DNA from 3 places in the Streptomyces sp. NPDC085927 genome. Region 3 is predicted to be linked to each of the others. Evidence: riboswitches for the same ligand, from Rfam matches in the RefSeq annotation. Region 3 holds a riboswitch; each other region holds the start of a gene.

Region 1 (5,418 bases), on a different contig from region 3:
GTGTCGGGTTGTCCGGCCGCGCGATGAACACCGTCGCCCCGAACTCCCCCAGCGACACGGCGAAGGCGAACCCCGCCGCGACGAGTACGGCCCGTCGCACCATCGGCAGGTCCACCTCCCGCCACACCCGCCACGGCGACGCCCCGAGCACCGCCGCCGCCTCCCGCAGCCGCGTGTCCACGGCCCGCAGCACGGGCAGCATGGTCCGTACGACGAAGGGGACACCGACCAGTGCCTGCGCGAGCGGTACCAGGATCCAGGAGGAACGCAGGTCCAGCGGCGGCTCGTCGAGGGCGAGCAGGAACCCGAAGCCGACGGTCACGGCGGACACCCCGAGCGGCAGCATCAGCAGGGCGTCGAAGCCCCGCACCAGCGGTCCCGCGTCCCGCCGGGTGAGCGCGACGGACGCCAGGGTTCCGATCACCACGGCGATGACGGTGGCCGCGACCGCGTACCGCAGGGAGTTGCCGACCGCCTCGATCGGCGCTACCAGGAACACGCCCCCGTCGTCGCGGGTCAGCGCCCGGTAGTGGCCGAGGCCCGCGTCGCCGAAGGACCGTTCCACCAGCACCACGAGCGGCAGGAGCAGCAGGACGGCGACGGTGGCGACGACCCCGGCGAGCAGCGCCCACTGCCCGGTGCCGTGCGGCCGCCGCGCGGTCTGGGAGGCGTCCACCAGCCGCAGCGCGGTCTCCCGCCGCCGTACGGTCCAGGCGTGCAGGGCGAGGATCGCGCCCACCGCGACGAACTGGATCATCGTCAGGACGGCGGCGGTGGACAGGTCGAAGATCTCCGACGTCTGCCGGTAGATCTCCACTTCCAGGGTGGCGAAGGTGGGCCCGCCGAGGATCTGCACCACACCGAACGAGGTGAAGGTGAACAGGAAGACCATCAGCGCGGCGGCGGCCACGGCGGGCGCCAGGGCGGGCAGCGTGACGGTCCGCCAGGCCGTGAACCGGGAGGCGCCGAGCATCCGCGCGGCCTCCTCCTGCCGCGGGTCGAGCTGTCCCCACAGTCCGCCGACGGTGCGCACGACGACGGCGTAGTTGAAGAAGACGTGCGCCAGCAGGATCGCCCACACGGTGGTGTCCAGCCGCAGACCCCACAGCTCGTCGAGGAGCCCGCCGCGCCCCACGAGCGCCATGAACGCCGTACCGACGACGACCGTCGGCAGCACGAACGGGACGGTGACCACGGCCCGCAGCAGCTGTTTGCCGGGGAAGTCGAAGCGGGCGAAGACGTACGCACCGGGCAGGGCGATCAGGAGGGTGAGGGCGGTGGAGACCAGCGCCTGCCAGGTGGTGAACCACAGCACCTGCCGGACGTCGGACTGCGCCAGCACCTCCCCGATCCGCCCGATCTGCCAGACCCCGTCGGTCTTCAGTCCTCGCGCGACGATCGCGGTGACGGGGTAGGCGAAGAAGACGGCGAAGAACGCGACGGGCACGGCCATCAGACCGAGCCGCGCCGCGGTCCCACGCCGCCTCGCCGCGGCTCGGCTCACTTCAGTACGAGCGAGGTCCACGACTTGACCCACTGGTCACGGTGGTCGGCGATCTTCGCCGGGTCCATGGTCTCGGGGTTCTTGGCCTGCGGACCGTACTTCGCGAAGTCCTCGGGCACCTGGGCGCCCTCGCGCACCGGGTGGACGAACATGTTCAGCGGCATGTCGTCCTGGAACTCCTTGGTGAGCAGGAAGTCGAGCAGTGCCTTCCCGCCCTCGGGGTTCTTCGCGTTGCTGAGCAGCCCCGCGTACTCGACCTGGCGGAAGCAGGTGCCGTCGGCGACACCGGTGGGAGCGGTCTTCGGCCTCGGGTCGGCGTAGATCACCTCGGCGGGCGGGGAGGAGGCGTAGGACACCACCAGCGGCCGGTCGCCCTTGGCCTGCTTGCCGCCGGCCGAGCCGGAGAACTCCTCGTTGTAGGCCTGCTCCCAGCCGTCGACCACCTTCACGCCGTTGGCCTTGAGCTTCTTCCAGTAATCCGTCCAGCCTTCGTCGCCGTATTTCGCGGCGGTGCCGAGCAGGAAGCCGAGGCCGGGCGAGGAGGTGGAGGCGTTCTCGGTGACGAGGAGGTTCTTGTACTCGGGCTTGATCAGGTCGTCGAAGGTCCGCGGCGGGGCCAGGTCGCGCTCGCTGAACCACTCCTTGTCGTAGTTGACGCAGACGTCACCGGTGTCGACGGGCGTGACCCGGTGGCCGGCCCCGGTGGCCCGGAGCCCGGGAAGGACGAAGTCGGAGTCCTTCGCCTCGTACGGCTGGAACAGCCCGTTGTCGAGGGCTCGGGACAGCAGGGTGTTGTCCACGCCGAAGAAGACGTCGCCCTGGGGGTTGTCCTTGGTCAGGATCGCCTTGTTGACGGCCTGCCCGGCGTCGCCGTCCTCCAGGACCCTGAGCTTGTAGCCGGACTCCTTCTCGAAGGCGGCGACGACGTCCTTGGACGCGGCCCACGAGTTGTGGCTGACGAGGGTCACGGTCTTCGACCCGCCGTCGCTCCTGCCTCCGCCGTCGGACGAGCCGCAGGCGGACAGCGTGACCAGGCCCAGCCCGAGGGCCAGGATCGTGACCTTCTTGGTGATGTTCACCGGTTTTTTCCTCCTGGGGGTGACCAGGAAGAGACGCGGCCCTGCCCGGGACCCCTCACAGGTGTCCCGGGCAGGGCGCAACAGCTCGAGTGATGACCGATCTCCCTACCCAGAATGACCTGGGCGAGGTTCGGAGGGTCTGCGGCCGATGCCGCACTCTCAGCGCTGTGGCGCTCCCCTGTCGGAAAATGAACGTGTGGTTACCCGGTATGCAGTTGTCGTCCTTGTGCCGGCCAGGCTACCTCTCGCTCGCGGCGAGCTGACCACAGGCCCCGTCGATCTCCTGTCCACGGGTGTCCCGGACCGTCACCGGCACACCGTGCGCGGCGATCGCGTCCACGAACGCCTTCTCGTCCTCGGGCCGCGAGGCGGTCCACTGGGAACCGGGCGTCGGGTTGAGCGGGATCAGGTTGACGTGCACCGGCTTGCCCCTGAGCAGCCGCCCGAGCCGGTCACCGCGCCACGCCTGGTCGTTGATGTCCCGGATCAGCGCGTACTCGATGGACAGCCGCCGCCCGGACCTGGCCGCGTACTCGAACCCGGAGTCCAGGACCTCGCGCACCTTCCACCGCGTGTTCACCGGGACGAGGGTGTCGCGCAGTTCGTCGTCGGGCGCGTGCAGGGAGATGGCCAGGCGGCACTTGAAGCCCTCGTCGGAGAACCGGTTGATCGCCGGCACGAGCCCGACCGTCGACACGGTGATCCCGCGCTGGGACAGCCCGAGGCCGTCCGGCTCGGGGTCGGTCAGGCGGCGGATGGCGCCCACGACCCGGTTGTAGTTGGCGAGCGGCTCGCCCATCCCCATGAAGACGATGTTGCTCAGCCGTGCCGGTCCGCCGGGAACCTCCCCGTCCCGCAGCGACCGCATCCCGTCCACGATCTGGTGCACGATCTCCGCGGTGGACAGGTTCCGGTCGAGACCGGCCTGCCCGGTCGCGCAGAACGGGCAGTTCATGCCACAGCCCGCCTGCGAGCTGATGCACATCGTCACCCGGTCCGGGTACCGCATGAGCACCGACTCGACGAGGGTTCCGTCGAACATCTTCCACAGCGTCTTGCGGGTGGTGCCCTGGTCGGTGGACAGATGCCGGACGACCGTCATCAGCTCGGGAAGCAGCGCCTCCCGCAGCTTGGCCCGGGACCCGGCGGGAATGTCGGTCCACTGCTCCGGATCGTGCGCGTACCGCGCGAAGTAGTGCTGCGAGAGCTGCTTGGCCCGAAACGGCTTCTCACCGGCCGCTGCGACCGCCTCCTTGCGCTCGGCGGGCGTGAGGTCGGCAAGGTGCCGCGGCGGCTTCTTGGATCCGCGCGGCGCGACAAAGGTCAGTTCTCCGGGCTTAGGCATGGCTGTACCAGTGTCGCAGATCCATTGGGGTGACCGCGCGGACCGGCCGCGGGGCCCCGGACCGCCTGGGACGTCCTGCCGAAGTCTCTCCGGCAAAGCCCTTCCAGGACGGCGCGAGCCCCCGCGTCCGACAGGGCGCGGGGGCTCGAAGGGTGCCGGGGCCGACCGGGTCAGCTCCCGACGAAGACCACCGGCAGCCGGCCACCGAGGCCGTCGGCAGCAGGGAGTCCGGGCGGTCCTGCTGTGTCCCTGTGCGGCCGGCGCCGCGCGGCGCCGTGACCTTCCCTCACCCGGACCCGACGAAGACCACCAGCAGCAGCCACACCACCGGCGCCGTCGGCAGCAGGGAGTCCAGGCGGTCCATGATGCCGCCGTGACCGGGCAGCAGGGTGCCCATGTCCTTGATGCCGAGGTCCCGCTTGATCATGGACTCGCCCAGGTCGCCGAGGGTGGCGCTGACCGAGACCGCGAGCCCGAGCAGCAGCCCCTGCCACCAGGTGCCGTCGTCGATCAGGAACTGCATGCACAGCGCACCCGCCACCATGGCGAACCCGACCGCGCCCAGCAGGCCCTCGCGGGTCTTGCCGGGGCTGATGCGCGGAGCGAGCTTGTGCGTGCCGAAGCGCCAGCCGACGGCGTACGCACCGGTGTCGGCGACGACCGTGATCACTATGAACGTCAGTACCCGCCAGGGCCCGTCGTCCGCGGCCAGCATCATCGACACGAAGGTCGCCAGGAACGGCACGTAGAACGCGGCGAAGACCCCCGCCGTGACGTCCCTGAGGTAGTTCTCGGGCGGTTGGGCCATCCGCCAGACCAGCACCGCCAGCGCGGTGAGCGCCATCGCGATCCACGCGCCGTCGCTGCCCCACACGTACCCGGAGACGATCGTGGCCGCACCGCCGGCCGCGAGCGGAACGAACGGCGCCTCGATGCCCTTGCGCTCTTCCAGCCGCTTGGTCAGCTCCCGCAGGCCCACCACGATGGCGACGGCGACGACGCCGACGAAGACGGCCTTGACGACGAACAGCGACACGGCGACCAGCACACAGAGCCCGACACCGACCCCTATCGCGGCACGCAGATCACGCCCCGCGCTCTTCTTCTGCGGCGGGGGCGCCGGCTGCGGGGTGTCGGACATGGGCTCCGGATTCTGCGGCATCTCCCCGGGGTGGGGACGCGCCCGTGTCGGCTCGTCTCGGACCAGGGGGCCGCTCGGCCGCGCGGCCCCCTGGTCCGCCTCCTGACCACCGCCGTGTTCGGGTTCACCGGGCACGACCGGCATGGGGCGAGTCTGCTGCGCGTAGTGCGCGTCGTACGGGGGACCCGCCGGGACAGCTCCCTGGACGGGCCCCTGGTCGGGCGGCCCCCAGTACCCGGCCTGCGGCGCCCCCCAGGAAGAGTCGTTCATCAGACCTCGAGGAGTTCCGCTTCCTTGTGCTTCAGGAGCTCGTCCACCTGGGCGACGTACTTCGCGGTGGTGTCGTCGA
Region 2 (5,418 bases), on a different contig from region 3:
GGAGGCCTGGCACGAGGCACTGCGGGAGCAGGGGATCGTCCCGTTCCTGCGGGACGCGCTCGCCGACCCGGGTACGGCGGCCGCACTGCATTACGCGCCGCCGTCCGAACCGGCCGGTCGCATCCCGCATCTCGGCTACGACCGGCCGGGGTTCACCAGCCCCGGCGAGGGTACGAACCGCGGCCGGCGGCCGAGCTACTCGAGCCCGGACTACAGCAGCCCGGACTTCGGAGGACCGGAACACAAGCCCGAGTAACCGGAACAACCGGACAAGCCGGCCCCACCGGAGCCGGCCCCGCCGGACGGACCGAAGCATGCGGACGGCCCAGCCGTCGGCTTGCGCTCCCTCACCGGCGGAGCCTGCCCCAGAGGCTCCGCGCCGAGGGGCGTGAGCCGGGGCCGGGGTTGTCCGGGGCTCACGCCCCACGCCCGTACAGGCCTGGGCAGTGGTCGTCAGGGACGGAGAATGCCCGCCCGGCCCGCTGCGGTGATCCACTGGGGGAACTCGGACAGCAGGCGGTCGTACAACTCCGGGTCCGGCACGGTGCCGATGTCGTCGACGGCGAAGAACCCGACGTTGTCGACGCGTCGTCCGGTCAGCGTGTCGAACCGCTCCAGCACGCCGTAGTTCGCCCGGCCAAGGCCCACGAACTGCCAGAAGATCGGTTCCTCCACCGCCTCGCGGAGCTCCCGCTCGATCTCGGCATTCCGGTAGACACCACCGTCGGAGAAGAACAGCACGAGCGTCGGGGCCGCCGCGGGACTGTCCCTGACGAACGAGCGGACCTCGGCGATGACCTTCTGTTCCTCGTTCTGGATGCCGACCTCCCGCATGTCGGCCTGACGCGGGTCCAGCCCCTTCTTCCGCCCGCGCCGGAAGAGGCTCATCTCTCCCACCCGTACGTGCAGCCGGAGCCATTCGGGCAGCTCGCCCAGCCGCAGGTCCGGCAGCCGTGCCGGATTCGAGGCGAACGTCCAGGCCTGCATCTCACCGTCGTCGTCCAGCTGCGCGGCAACCGCGGCCATGCGTTCGACGACGTCCGCCACCACCCCCTTGGAGTACAGGAAGGACATGGAACCGGAGGCGTCCAGCACGAGGATGACGCGCGCGGTGACCCCGGCGGCTCCGTGCTTGCGCAGGCTGACCGCCACCTGCTCCTTACGCAGTGACAGCCGCTTGCGCATGTCCACCGGCAGCCGCTCCTCACCCTTGGTGAGCCGCGGAGCGGCCGACGGGCCGGAAGAGGGGACGGAGGACGGGGGCACCGGGGCGGAGGCGGCCGGCGCGACCGAGGGCCGGGACGGGGTGGTGGGTACCGCGGGCGGGACGACTGGCGGCACTGCGGCCGCGGCAGGGGGCGTCGTCACGCCGGGTGCCGTGGTGGAGCCGGCAGCCGCCGTGGAGTCCGCTGCCGCCGGGGGAGCGTCGTCCACGGTGATACCGAAGTCGGTGGCCAGCCCCGCGAGCCCCGTGTCGTACCCCTGCCCCACCGCGCGGAACTTCCACTTTCCCTGCCGCCGGTACAGCTCGCCCCCGATGAACGCGGTCTCCGTCCCGGCCACCATGTCGAACCGCGCGATCTCGGCCCCCGTACCGGCGTCGAGCAGCCTGAGCACCAGTCCCGGCACCTGGCCGAACGTCCCGCCGTCGGACGACGCGCACAGCACGACTCGCTCGACGGCCGGTTCCAGCCGGCGCAGGTCCACCTCGACCGTGTCGGTCGCGGCGCCGGCGGCGCTCCGCTTCCCCAGGTGCGTCACGGCGCCGGAGGTGTGCCGCGGCTGGTTGTAGAAGACGAAGTCTCCGTCGTCCCGCACCCGCCCGCCCTCCGTGAGCAGCAGAGCCGACCCGTCGATGTCGGGCACACCGGTCCCGGCGGCCCAAGCGAGCTCGACGCGCACCACCTGGGCGTCGACGGGAAGGTTGGACCCCTTGCTCATTGATCTCGCTGTCATGACATCCAGTCTGCCGACCCATCCGCCCGGGAGAGGAGAGGGCGGGCCCGAACGGCCCGCCCCTTTGTTCCTTCGGTCCGCTCGTTCGTTCAGTCCGTCAACGGCAGGTACACACGGTTGCCCGCCTCGGCGAACTCCTTCGACTTCCGCAGCATCCCCTCGGCGATCTCCTCGGCCGACGCACCCTCCGCCGAGGTCCCGCCGAACCGCTCCGTGATGCTCCGGCTGATCTTCATGGAGCAGAACTTCGGCCCGCACATCGAGCAGAAGTGCGCCGTCTTCGCGGGCTCCGCCGGAAGCGTCTCGTCGTGGAACTCCCGTGCCGTGTCCGGGTCGAGAGCCAGGTTGAACTGGTCCTCCCACCGGAACTCGAAGCGCGCGTCGGACAGGGCGTCGTCCCACTCCTGTGCCCCCGGATGCCCCTTGGCGACGTCGGCGGCATGGGCGGCGATCTTGTAGGTGATGACGCCGGTCTTGACGTCGTCGCGGTCCGGCAGGCCCAGGTGCTCCTTGGGCGTGACGTAGCAGAGCATGGCCGTACCCCACCAGGCGATCATCGCCGCACCGATACCGGAGGTGATGTGGTCGTACGCGGGCGCGACGTCCGTCGTCAGCGGGCCGAGCGTATAGAACGGGGCTTCATCGCAGATCTCCTGCTGAAGGTCGATGTTCTCCTTGATCTTGTGCATCGGGACATGCCCCGGGCCCTCGATCATGGTCTGCACATTCAAACGCCTGGCGATCCGGTTGAGTTCCCCGAGCGTGCGCAACTCCGCGAACTGCGCCTCGTCGTTGGCGTCGGCGATCGAACCCGGCCGGAGACCGTCACCGAGCGAGTACGTGACGTCGTACGCCGCGAGGATCTCGCAGAGTTCCTCGAAGTTCTCGTACAGGAACGACTCCTTGTGGTGCGCCAGGCACCACGCCGCCATGATCGAGCCGCCGCGCGAGACGATGCCCGTCTTGCGGTGGGCGGTGAGCGGCACGTACGCCAGCCGTACGCCCGCGTGGACCGTCATGTAGTCCACACCCTGTTCGGCCTGCTCGACGACGGTGTCCTTGTAGATCTCCCAGGTCAGCTCCTCGGCCCTGCCGTCGACCTTCTCCAGCGCCTGGTAGAGCGGCACGGTGCCGATGGGGACGGGGGAGTTGCGCAGCACCCACTCCCGGGTGGTGTGGATGTTGCGGCCGGTGGACAGGTCCATGACCGTGTCGGCGCCCCAGCGGGTCGCCCAGGTCATCTTCTCCACCTCCTCCTCGATGGAGGAGGTCACCGCGGAGTTGCCGATGTTGGCGTTGACCTTCACCAGGAACCGCTTGCCGATGATCATCGGCTCGGCCTCCGGGTGGTTGACGTTGGCGGGCAGCACCGCGCGGCCTGCCCCGATCTCCTCACGCACGACCTCCGGCGATACGTTCTCCCGGATGGCCACGTACTCCATCTCGGGCGTGACCTCACCGCGGCGCGCGTACGCCAGCTGCGTGACCGCCCCGCCCTCGCGGCCCCGGCGCGGCTGACGGGGCCGGCCCGGGAACACCGCGTCGAGATTGCGCAGTCCACCGCGCGGAGAGGTGTGCCTGATCCCGTCGTCCTCGGGACGGACCGGACGGCCCGCGTACTCCTCGGTGTCACCGCGCGCGATGATCCAGTTCTCCCGCACCGGCGTCAGCCCTCTGCGCACATCGGTGACGACCAGGGGGTCGGTGTACGGGCCCGAGGTGTCGTACAGCGTGACCGACTGCCCGTTGGTGAGGTGCACCTGACGGACCGGCACCCGCAGGTCGGGGCGTGTGCCCTCGACGTACGCCTTGTGCCAGCCGATGGACTTCCCGGCCTCCTCCCCCGCCGACGCTTCCGTCGGATTCTGAGTGGAGACAGGCGTGCGTGCATCCTTGTTGGTCATGAGACCTACTCCCTACGCCGGCATTACCCGGTAACAGGTTCAGCGGTCGGCGCAGCGGCTTCCGTCTGTCGACGTTCCGTGTGAAACATCACTCGGACAAGTGGTGTTTCATGTGAAACATCGCTGGGACGGAGGTCAGCGCCCTCTCAGCCCGGTGCTCCGAGCTCCCGCGTGTACAAAAAGGTGCCTCCACGCTAGCGGGAATCCTGGCGCGGTGAACAGAGGGCCTTCATTGTTCTTGCGATGATCAGGCGGTGACCTCGACGCAACCTCCCCCGTACCCGCCGCCCGAACCGTCACGTGGCCCCGGCGCCCGAATCGGCGGCGGCCGTGGCAGAGGACCCGCAGCCGGCACCGGCCCGGGCCATGGGGGCGTTCAGGGAGACGGCCCCGGCTCCGAAGACTGGTTCGGGCGTGGACACGGCCCCGGCGAGGCGCCGGCGACACAGAACCACCTGCCCGGCCCTGGAGGCCCTGGTTCCAGAGGCTCCGACGGGCCCACCGGCCCGGGGCCCGTAAACCCGGCTTTCGGACCACCCGGTCGGGCTCCCGGGCCCGGCGCGGGCCGGCCGGGCCCGGGCCATGGACAGGGGCAAGAAGGGCAGGGGCAAGGTCGAGCCCGCGGCCGGGACCACGGTCCGGGTCATGCCCACAGCCCGGGCCTCGGTGCCGGCGGCCGTGGACGTGGCCCGAACTCCGGCGACGGCCCGAATTCGGGCGGCGGGCACGGCGGTCCGCCTCCGGGCGGCGGGCACGGGCATGGTCCGGGCGACGACGGTGGGCACGGCCACGCGCACGGGCACAGTCACAGCCACGGTCCGGCCGCTCCCGTCTCGAAGCACCTGCGCAAGGTCATCGCGGCGGTCCTCATCCCGTTCGGCGCGGCGGTGCTGATCGGCCTCGCGGTGCTGTGGCCGGGTGGCACGCCCGATCACGAACGGACCGGCGTCGGTTTCGACCGGCAGACGCAGCAGGCCACGGTCACCAAGGTGGTCGAGGTGAGCTGTTCGTCCGTCAACGCGTCCGGGGGCGTCCCGACCGGTGACACCTCGACGGCCGAGGGGTCCTCCGCTCAGCAGCAGGCGGACGGCACGTGCAAGAAAGCGACGATCCGGGTCGACACCGGCGACGATGTGGGCCGCACCTTCACCGAGATCGTGCAGCCGGACCAGTCACGGCAGCTGAGCGAGGGCCAGGAGGTCGTGGTCGCCTACGAGCCCTCCGCACCGAAGGACCTCCAGTACTCGGTGGCGGATGTGAACCGGCGCGTACCGCTGGGCCTGCTCGCCGGCATTTTCGCGGTCGCCGTCGTCGCTGTCGGACGGCTGCGCGGTGTGATGGCACTGGTCGCGCTGGCGGTCAGTTTCCTGGTGCTGAACTTCTTCATCCTGCCCGCGATCCTGCAGGGTTCGAACCCCCTGGTCGTGGCGGTGGTAGGGGCGAGCGCCATCATGCTGCAGGCCCTGTATCTCTGCCACGGACTGTCGGCGCGCACCTCCGTGGCCGTTCTCGGCACCCTGATCTCGTTGTTGCTGATCGGTTTTCTGGGCTCGGTCTT
Region 3 (5,418 bases):
GCGGCCCGGCGGCCGCCCGGACCGCCGGGCCTTCCCGGCGCCCTGGGGCAGCGGCGCCGGGTGGCGGTTTCATGGCCGGCTGTACCCGCACGGGCGCGGCACGCGAAGAGGTGCGTACCGGTGCTTGTGCGGGTCCCGGCGTGCCGTCCCGGGGTCAGACGGCGAGCGCCTGGGCGCGGCGCTTCACCTCCGTGCCGCGGTTCTCGCTCAGTGCCTGCGCGGGCGTGCCCGGCAGGCTCTCGTCGGGGGTGAAGAGCCATTCCAGCATCTCTTCGTCCGTGAAGCCGTCGTCCCGCAGGAGCGTCAGGGTCCCGGAGAGGCCCTTGACGACCTTGTCCTCGTCGATGAAGGCGGCGGGGACGTGCAGTGCGCGGTTCTCACCTCGGCGTACGGCGATGAGCTGGCCTTCCTTGACCAGTTGCCGGACGCGCGTCACCTCGACGCCGAGCATCTCGGCGATGTCGGGAAGGGTGAGCCAGGCGGGGACGAGAGCATCGATCTTTGCGTCAATCTCGGTCACGGGACAAGCCTGCCATCTGGCACCGACAGCCGGAAGCCGGACCCCTCCACCTGGGCGGACGTTCAACCCGGACGACTGGATCCTCGGACTGCCGGCCGGGTGACCGGAGGCCGGGAGACCGGGAGACCGGGAAACCGGGAAACCGGGAAACCAAAAGCTCACGCCTTCGCCGACTTCAGGGGTCGTGCCGGGTCGGCCAGCAGCGTCTCGTCCATCACCGTGCCCGCCTCGATCAGCCGGCGCCCCTGGGCCAGGTCGCGGGGGCGGCCCACCGCCAGCAGCGCGACCAGCCGGGACGCGCGGAGCCAGCAGACCGTCCACGCCGGGCCGTCGGCCTCCCCGCGCCACACCGTCCGGTCGGCGTCCGCGTGGTGTCCGGCGTACTGGACGAAGCGTCCGAACTGCTCGGACCAGAAGTACGGCACCGGGTCGTACACCGCCGGGGGCTCACCGGTGGCCGACCCGATGATGTTCGCCGCGACCGTGCGCGGGCCCTGGAGGGCGTTGTCCCAGTGATGCACCAGCAGGCGTTCGCCGTACCGCCTCGAGGGGAAGGACGCGCAGTCGCCCACCGCGTACACGTCCGGCACGGAGGTCGTCAGGCGGGCGTCGGCGACCACCTCGCCGTGCTCGCCGAGCTCGACCCCCGAGCCGGCCAGCCAGGCGGTGGCGGGGCGGGCGCCGATACCGACGACGACGGCGTCCGCGGGCAGCCGCGAGCCGTCGTCGAGCACCACCGCGCCGGGTTCGACGCGCTCCACGCGCGCGTGCGTCCGCAGCACCACTCCCGCGTCGTCGTACCAGGCGGTCATCGGGGCGGTCGCCTCGGCGGGCAGCGCCTCGGCCAGCGGCCGGCCGGCGGCCTCCACGACGGTGACCGCGCAGCCCGCCTCGCGCGCCGCCGTGGCGAACTCCGCGCCGATCCAGCCGGCGCCGACGACCACGATGTCCTGCCGGCGCGCGAGCACCGGCCGCAGTCGTTCGACGTCGTCCAGGGTGCGCAGCAGATGGACGCCCGGAACCCCCTCCGCGCCCGGCAGCCGGACCGGTTCGGCGCCGGTCGCGACGACCAGGACGTCGTAGGGGACCGGCCCGGCCTCCGTGTCCAGCTCGTGGTCGGCGGGGCGCAGCCCGAACACCTCGCAGCCGAGCCGCAGTTCGATGCCGAGCGCCTCGAAGTCGACGTCGAAGGCGGAGTTCTCCGCCGTGCCGAGCAGCACCGCCTTGGACAGGGGCGGCCGGTCGTACGGCTGGTGGGGTTCGGCGCCGATCAGTGTCACGGTGCCGGTGAAGCCCTGCTCCCGGAGGGCGACGGCGGTCTGTACGCCGGCCATCCCGGCCCCCGTCACCACCACGCGCCGCGGTCCGGACGGTCCCCGTTCCTGCGTCTGCTCACTCACCTGATCACCATAGACACCCGTCCGGTGGCCGGTCAGTCCTCGGGAGCCGTGAGCTGTTCCACCACGCTGGTGCCGCTGCCCGGCTGCGACTCCCACTCCCAGGTCTCCTCCAGCCGCACCCGCCCGTCGGGCAGTTCCACGACCGTGGACCCGCAGTGTCCGCAGGAGGTGGTGCCGTCGCGCTTGAGCTGCACGTACCGGAAGTCCAGCCGGTCCCCCTCCCGGGTACCCACCAGGTGTCCGCGGACGACGTCACCGCCCGCGTACTCGGCCCAGATCTCGCCGTCCCGCTCGTGGTACGCGAACCGGGTGCGGGTTCCGACCTGGCCCGGCGCCTGGTCGGCGACGGGGGCGAGGACGAGACCGTCGAGCGAACCAGCCATGCGAAGACTCCCTACACGTTCGTTGATCCGGAGGCTAGGGTGGCCAACGTAAGACACTCGCGGGAGCCCGGACGCACCGGGCTGAGAGGGAGGCTGGCGGCCTCCGACCGTATGAACCTGATCCGGGTCATGCCGGCGAAGGGAGGGGCTGGACGCCCATGCCGCCCACACACACCTCGCAGCGCTCCCCCGACGTCCTCGTCGTCGGGGGCGGGATCATCGGCCTGGTCACGGCCTGGCGGGCCGCGCAGCGCGGGCTGTCCACGACCGTGCTGGACCCCGAGCCGGGTGCCGGCGCCGCCCGGGTGGCCGCCGGGATGCTGGCCGCCGTCACCGAACTGCACTACGGCGAGCAGACCCTGCTCGGTCTGAACCTCGCCTCCGCGCGCCGCTATCCCGACTTCGCGGCCGAGCTCACCGAGGCCGCCGGCCATGACCTCGGCTACCGCCGCTGCGGCACGCTCGCGGTCGCGCTGGACGCCGACGACCGCGCTCACCTGCGTGAACTGCACGTCCTGCAGCAGCGGTCCGGGCTCGACGCGCAGTGGCTGTCCGGACGGGAGTGCCGACGTCTGGAGCCGATGCTCGCACCGGGTGTGCGCGGCGGGCTGCGGGTGGACGGCGACCACCAGATCGACCCCCGGCGCCTGGCGGCCGCGCTGGTGACCGCCTGCGAGCGGGCGGGAGTGGAAGTGCGCCGCGCGTGGGCCGAGCGGCTCACCGTCGCCGGGGAGCGGGCCACGGGTGTGGTCACCGCCGACGGCACCGGGCTGAGCGCCGGGCAGGTGGTGCTCGCCGGGGGCAGCCTCAGCGGTCGGCTCGCGGGGATCCCGGCGGACGTGCTGCCTCCGGTACGTCCCGTGAAGGGGCAGGTGGTCCGGCTCGCGATGCCGGACCGGTTCGGCCCGTTCCTGAGCCGGACGGTACGCGCGGTGGTGCGCGGCAGCCATGTGTACCTGGTGCCGCGCGAGAACGGGGAGCTGGTGATCGGGGCGACCAGCGAGGAACAGGGCTGGGACACGACCGTCACCGCGGGCGGGGTGTACGAACTGCTGCGCGACGCCCACGCACTCGTCCCCGGGATCACCGAACTGCCGCTCACCGAGACCCGGGCCGGGCTGCGCCCCGGCTCCCCCGACAACGCGCCGCTGCTCGGCCCGTCCGCGCTGGCGGGGCTGGTCCTCGCGACCGGGCACCACCGCAACGGCGTACTGCTCACGCCGGTCACGGGCGACGTCCTGGCCGAGGTCCTGACCACCGGTGGGCTCCCGGCCGAGGCCCGCCCCTTCACCCCCCTGCGGTTCACCGCCGCCGCACTCACGGAGCAGCCCGCATGAACGATCCGGCGAATGCCACGACCGGCACCACCGTCACCGTCTCCGTCAACGGGGAGCCGCGCGAGGTGGCTTCCGGCACGGCGCTCGACGCGCTGGTCGCCACCCTGACCCCGGCTCCCTCCGGGGTGGCCGCCGCCCTCAACGAAACCGTCGTCCCGCGCGCGCGATGGCCGCTCACGTCCCTCTCCGAGGGGGACCGGGTGGAAGTCCTGACCGCCGTCCAAGGAGGCTGACCATGGCCGACGATCCGTTCGTTCTCGGCGGTACGTCCTTCACGTCCCGGCTGATCATGGGGACCGGCGGGGCGCCCAGCCTCGACGTGCTGGAGCGGGCGCTGGTGGCGTCCGGTACGGAGCTGACGACCGTCGCGATGCGGCGGGTGAACCCCTCGGTGCACGGCTCGGTCCTGTCGGTGCTGGAGAAGCTGGGCATCCGGGTGCTGCCGAACACGGCGGGCTGCTACACCGCCGGCGAAGCGGTGCTCACCGCGCGTCTCGCGCGGGAGGCGCTCGGCACCGACCTGGTCAAGCTGGAGGTCATCGCCGACGAGCGCACCCTGCTGCCGGACCCGATCGAGCTGCTGGAGGCGGCTCAGACGCTGGTCGACGACGGGTTCACGGTGCTGCCGTACACCAATGACGACCCGGTGCTGGCGCGGAAACTGGAGGACGCCGGCTGTGCGGCGATCATGCCGCTCGGGTCACCGATCGGGTCGGGGCTCGGCATCCGCAACCCGCACAACTTCGAGCTGATCACGCAGCACGCGCGCGTGCCGGTGATCCTGGACGCGGGCGCCGGTACGGCGTCGGACGCGGCGCTGGCGATGGAACTGGGGTGCGCGGGGGTGATGCTCGCCTCGGCGGTGACGCGGGCGCAGGAGCCGGTGCTGATGGCTGCCGCCATGCGCGGTGCGGTGGAGGCGGGGCGGCTGGCCCGGCGGGCGGGGCGGATCCCGCGGCGGCACTTCGCCGAGGCGTCGTCTCCCGCGGAAGGCCTCGCCGCGCTGGATCCGGAGCGGCCCGCGTTCTGAGGGGGCCGCCGTCGCCGGGTCGTTCTCCGCCCACGCACCGCCCGTTTCCGGTCGGCCGGGAGGCCGGGGCTTCTCGTGGGGGTGCGCCCGTGATCGCACCCGTCCCGGGCTGCGTGGGTTGCGTCACAGGTCGGCTGCAGTCGCGGACCGATCCGCGACGAAGCGGTCGGGGGTGTCGGCGGCTGCTCGTAGACTCGCTGCGTGGACACGACCCTTCAGGACCCTCTGGTCGGGCAGGTGCTCGACGGTCGGTATCGCGTCGAGGCGCGTATCGCGGTCGGCGGGATGGCCACGGTCTACCGGGCCGTGGACACCCGCCTCGACCGCGTGCTCGCGCTCAAGGTGATGCACCCGGCGCTCGCCGCCGACGGCTCCTTCGTCGACCGGTTCATCCGCGAGGCGAAGTCGGCGGCCCGTCTGGACCATCCGAACGTGGTGCAGGTCTTCGACCAGGGCACCGACCGGGGGTACGTGTACCTGGCGATGGAGTACATCGCCGGCTGCACCCTGCGGGACGTGCTGCGCGAGCGCGGGGCGCTGCAGCCGCGCGCCGCGCTGGACATCCTGGAGCCGATGCTGGCCGCGCTCGGTGCCGCGCACCGGGCCGGTTTCGTGCACCGTGACATGAAGCCGGAGAACGTCCTGATAGGGGACGACGGCCGGGTCAAGGTCGCCGACTTCGGCCTGGTCCGGGGCGTGGGCACGGTGACGAACACCACCGGCTCCGTGCTGGGCACGGTCTCCTACC

The links. Region 3 has a riboswitch for thiamine pyrophosphate ahead of thiO (glycine oxidase ThiO). Riboswitches for the same ligand answer to the same signal wherever they lie in the genome.
Region 1: it holds a riboswitch for thiamine pyrophosphate, as region 3 does, so the genes downstream of both, ACIF80_RS31845 (thiamine ABC transporter substrate binding subunit) here and thiO (glycine oxidase ThiO) in region 3, are expected to answer to the same signal.
Region 2: it holds a riboswitch for thiamine pyrophosphate, as region 3 does, so the genes downstream of both, thiC (phosphomethylpyrimidine synthase ThiC) here and thiO (glycine oxidase ThiO) in region 3, are expected to answer to the same signal.

Annotation. Positions count from the first base shown of each region.
Region 1 is NZ_JBITSN010000017.1:62,920-68,337, forward strand. Features, by position in the region: gene ACIF80_RS31840 (ABC transporter permease) at 1-1,453, opposite strand, end outside; gene ACIF80_RS31845 (thiamine ABC transporter substrate binding subunit) at 1,501-2,583, opposite strand; TPP riboswitch at 2,668-2,773, opposite strand; gene rlmN (23S rRNA (adenine(2503)-C(2))-methyltransferase RlmN) at 2,822-3,928, opposite strand; gene ACIF80_RS31855 (phosphatidate cytidylyltransferase) at 4,215-5,339, opposite strand; gene frr (ribosome recycling factor) at 5,339-5,418, opposite strand, start outside.
Region 2 is NZ_JBITSN010000006.1:471,576-476,993, forward strand. Features, by position in the region: gene ACIF80_RS19450 (hypothetical protein) at 1-256, shown strand, start outside; gene ACIF80_RS19455 (VWA domain-containing protein) at 454-1,956, opposite strand; gene thiC (phosphomethylpyrimidine synthase ThiC) at 2,046-3,860, opposite strand; TPP riboswitch at 3,853-4,041, opposite strand; gene ACIF80_RS19465 (YibE/F family protein) at 4,316-5,418, shown strand, end outside.
Region 3 is NZ_JBITSN010000002.1:562,878-568,295, reverse strand. Features, by position in the region: gene ACIF80_RS07540 (Rv2175c family DNA-binding protein) at 155-520, opposite strand; gene ACIF80_RS07535 (NAD(P)/FAD-dependent oxidoreductase) at 679-1,920, opposite strand; gene ACIF80_RS07530 (hypothetical protein) at 1,953-2,303, opposite strand; TPP riboswitch at 2,353-2,464, shown strand; gene thiO (glycine oxidase ThiO) at 2,462-3,640, shown strand; gene thiS (sulfur carrier protein ThiS) at 3,637-3,873, shown strand; gene ACIF80_RS07515 (thiazole synthase) at 3,876-4,670, shown strand; gene pknB (Stk1 family PASTA domain-containing Ser/Thr kinase) at 4,872-5,418, shown strand, end outside.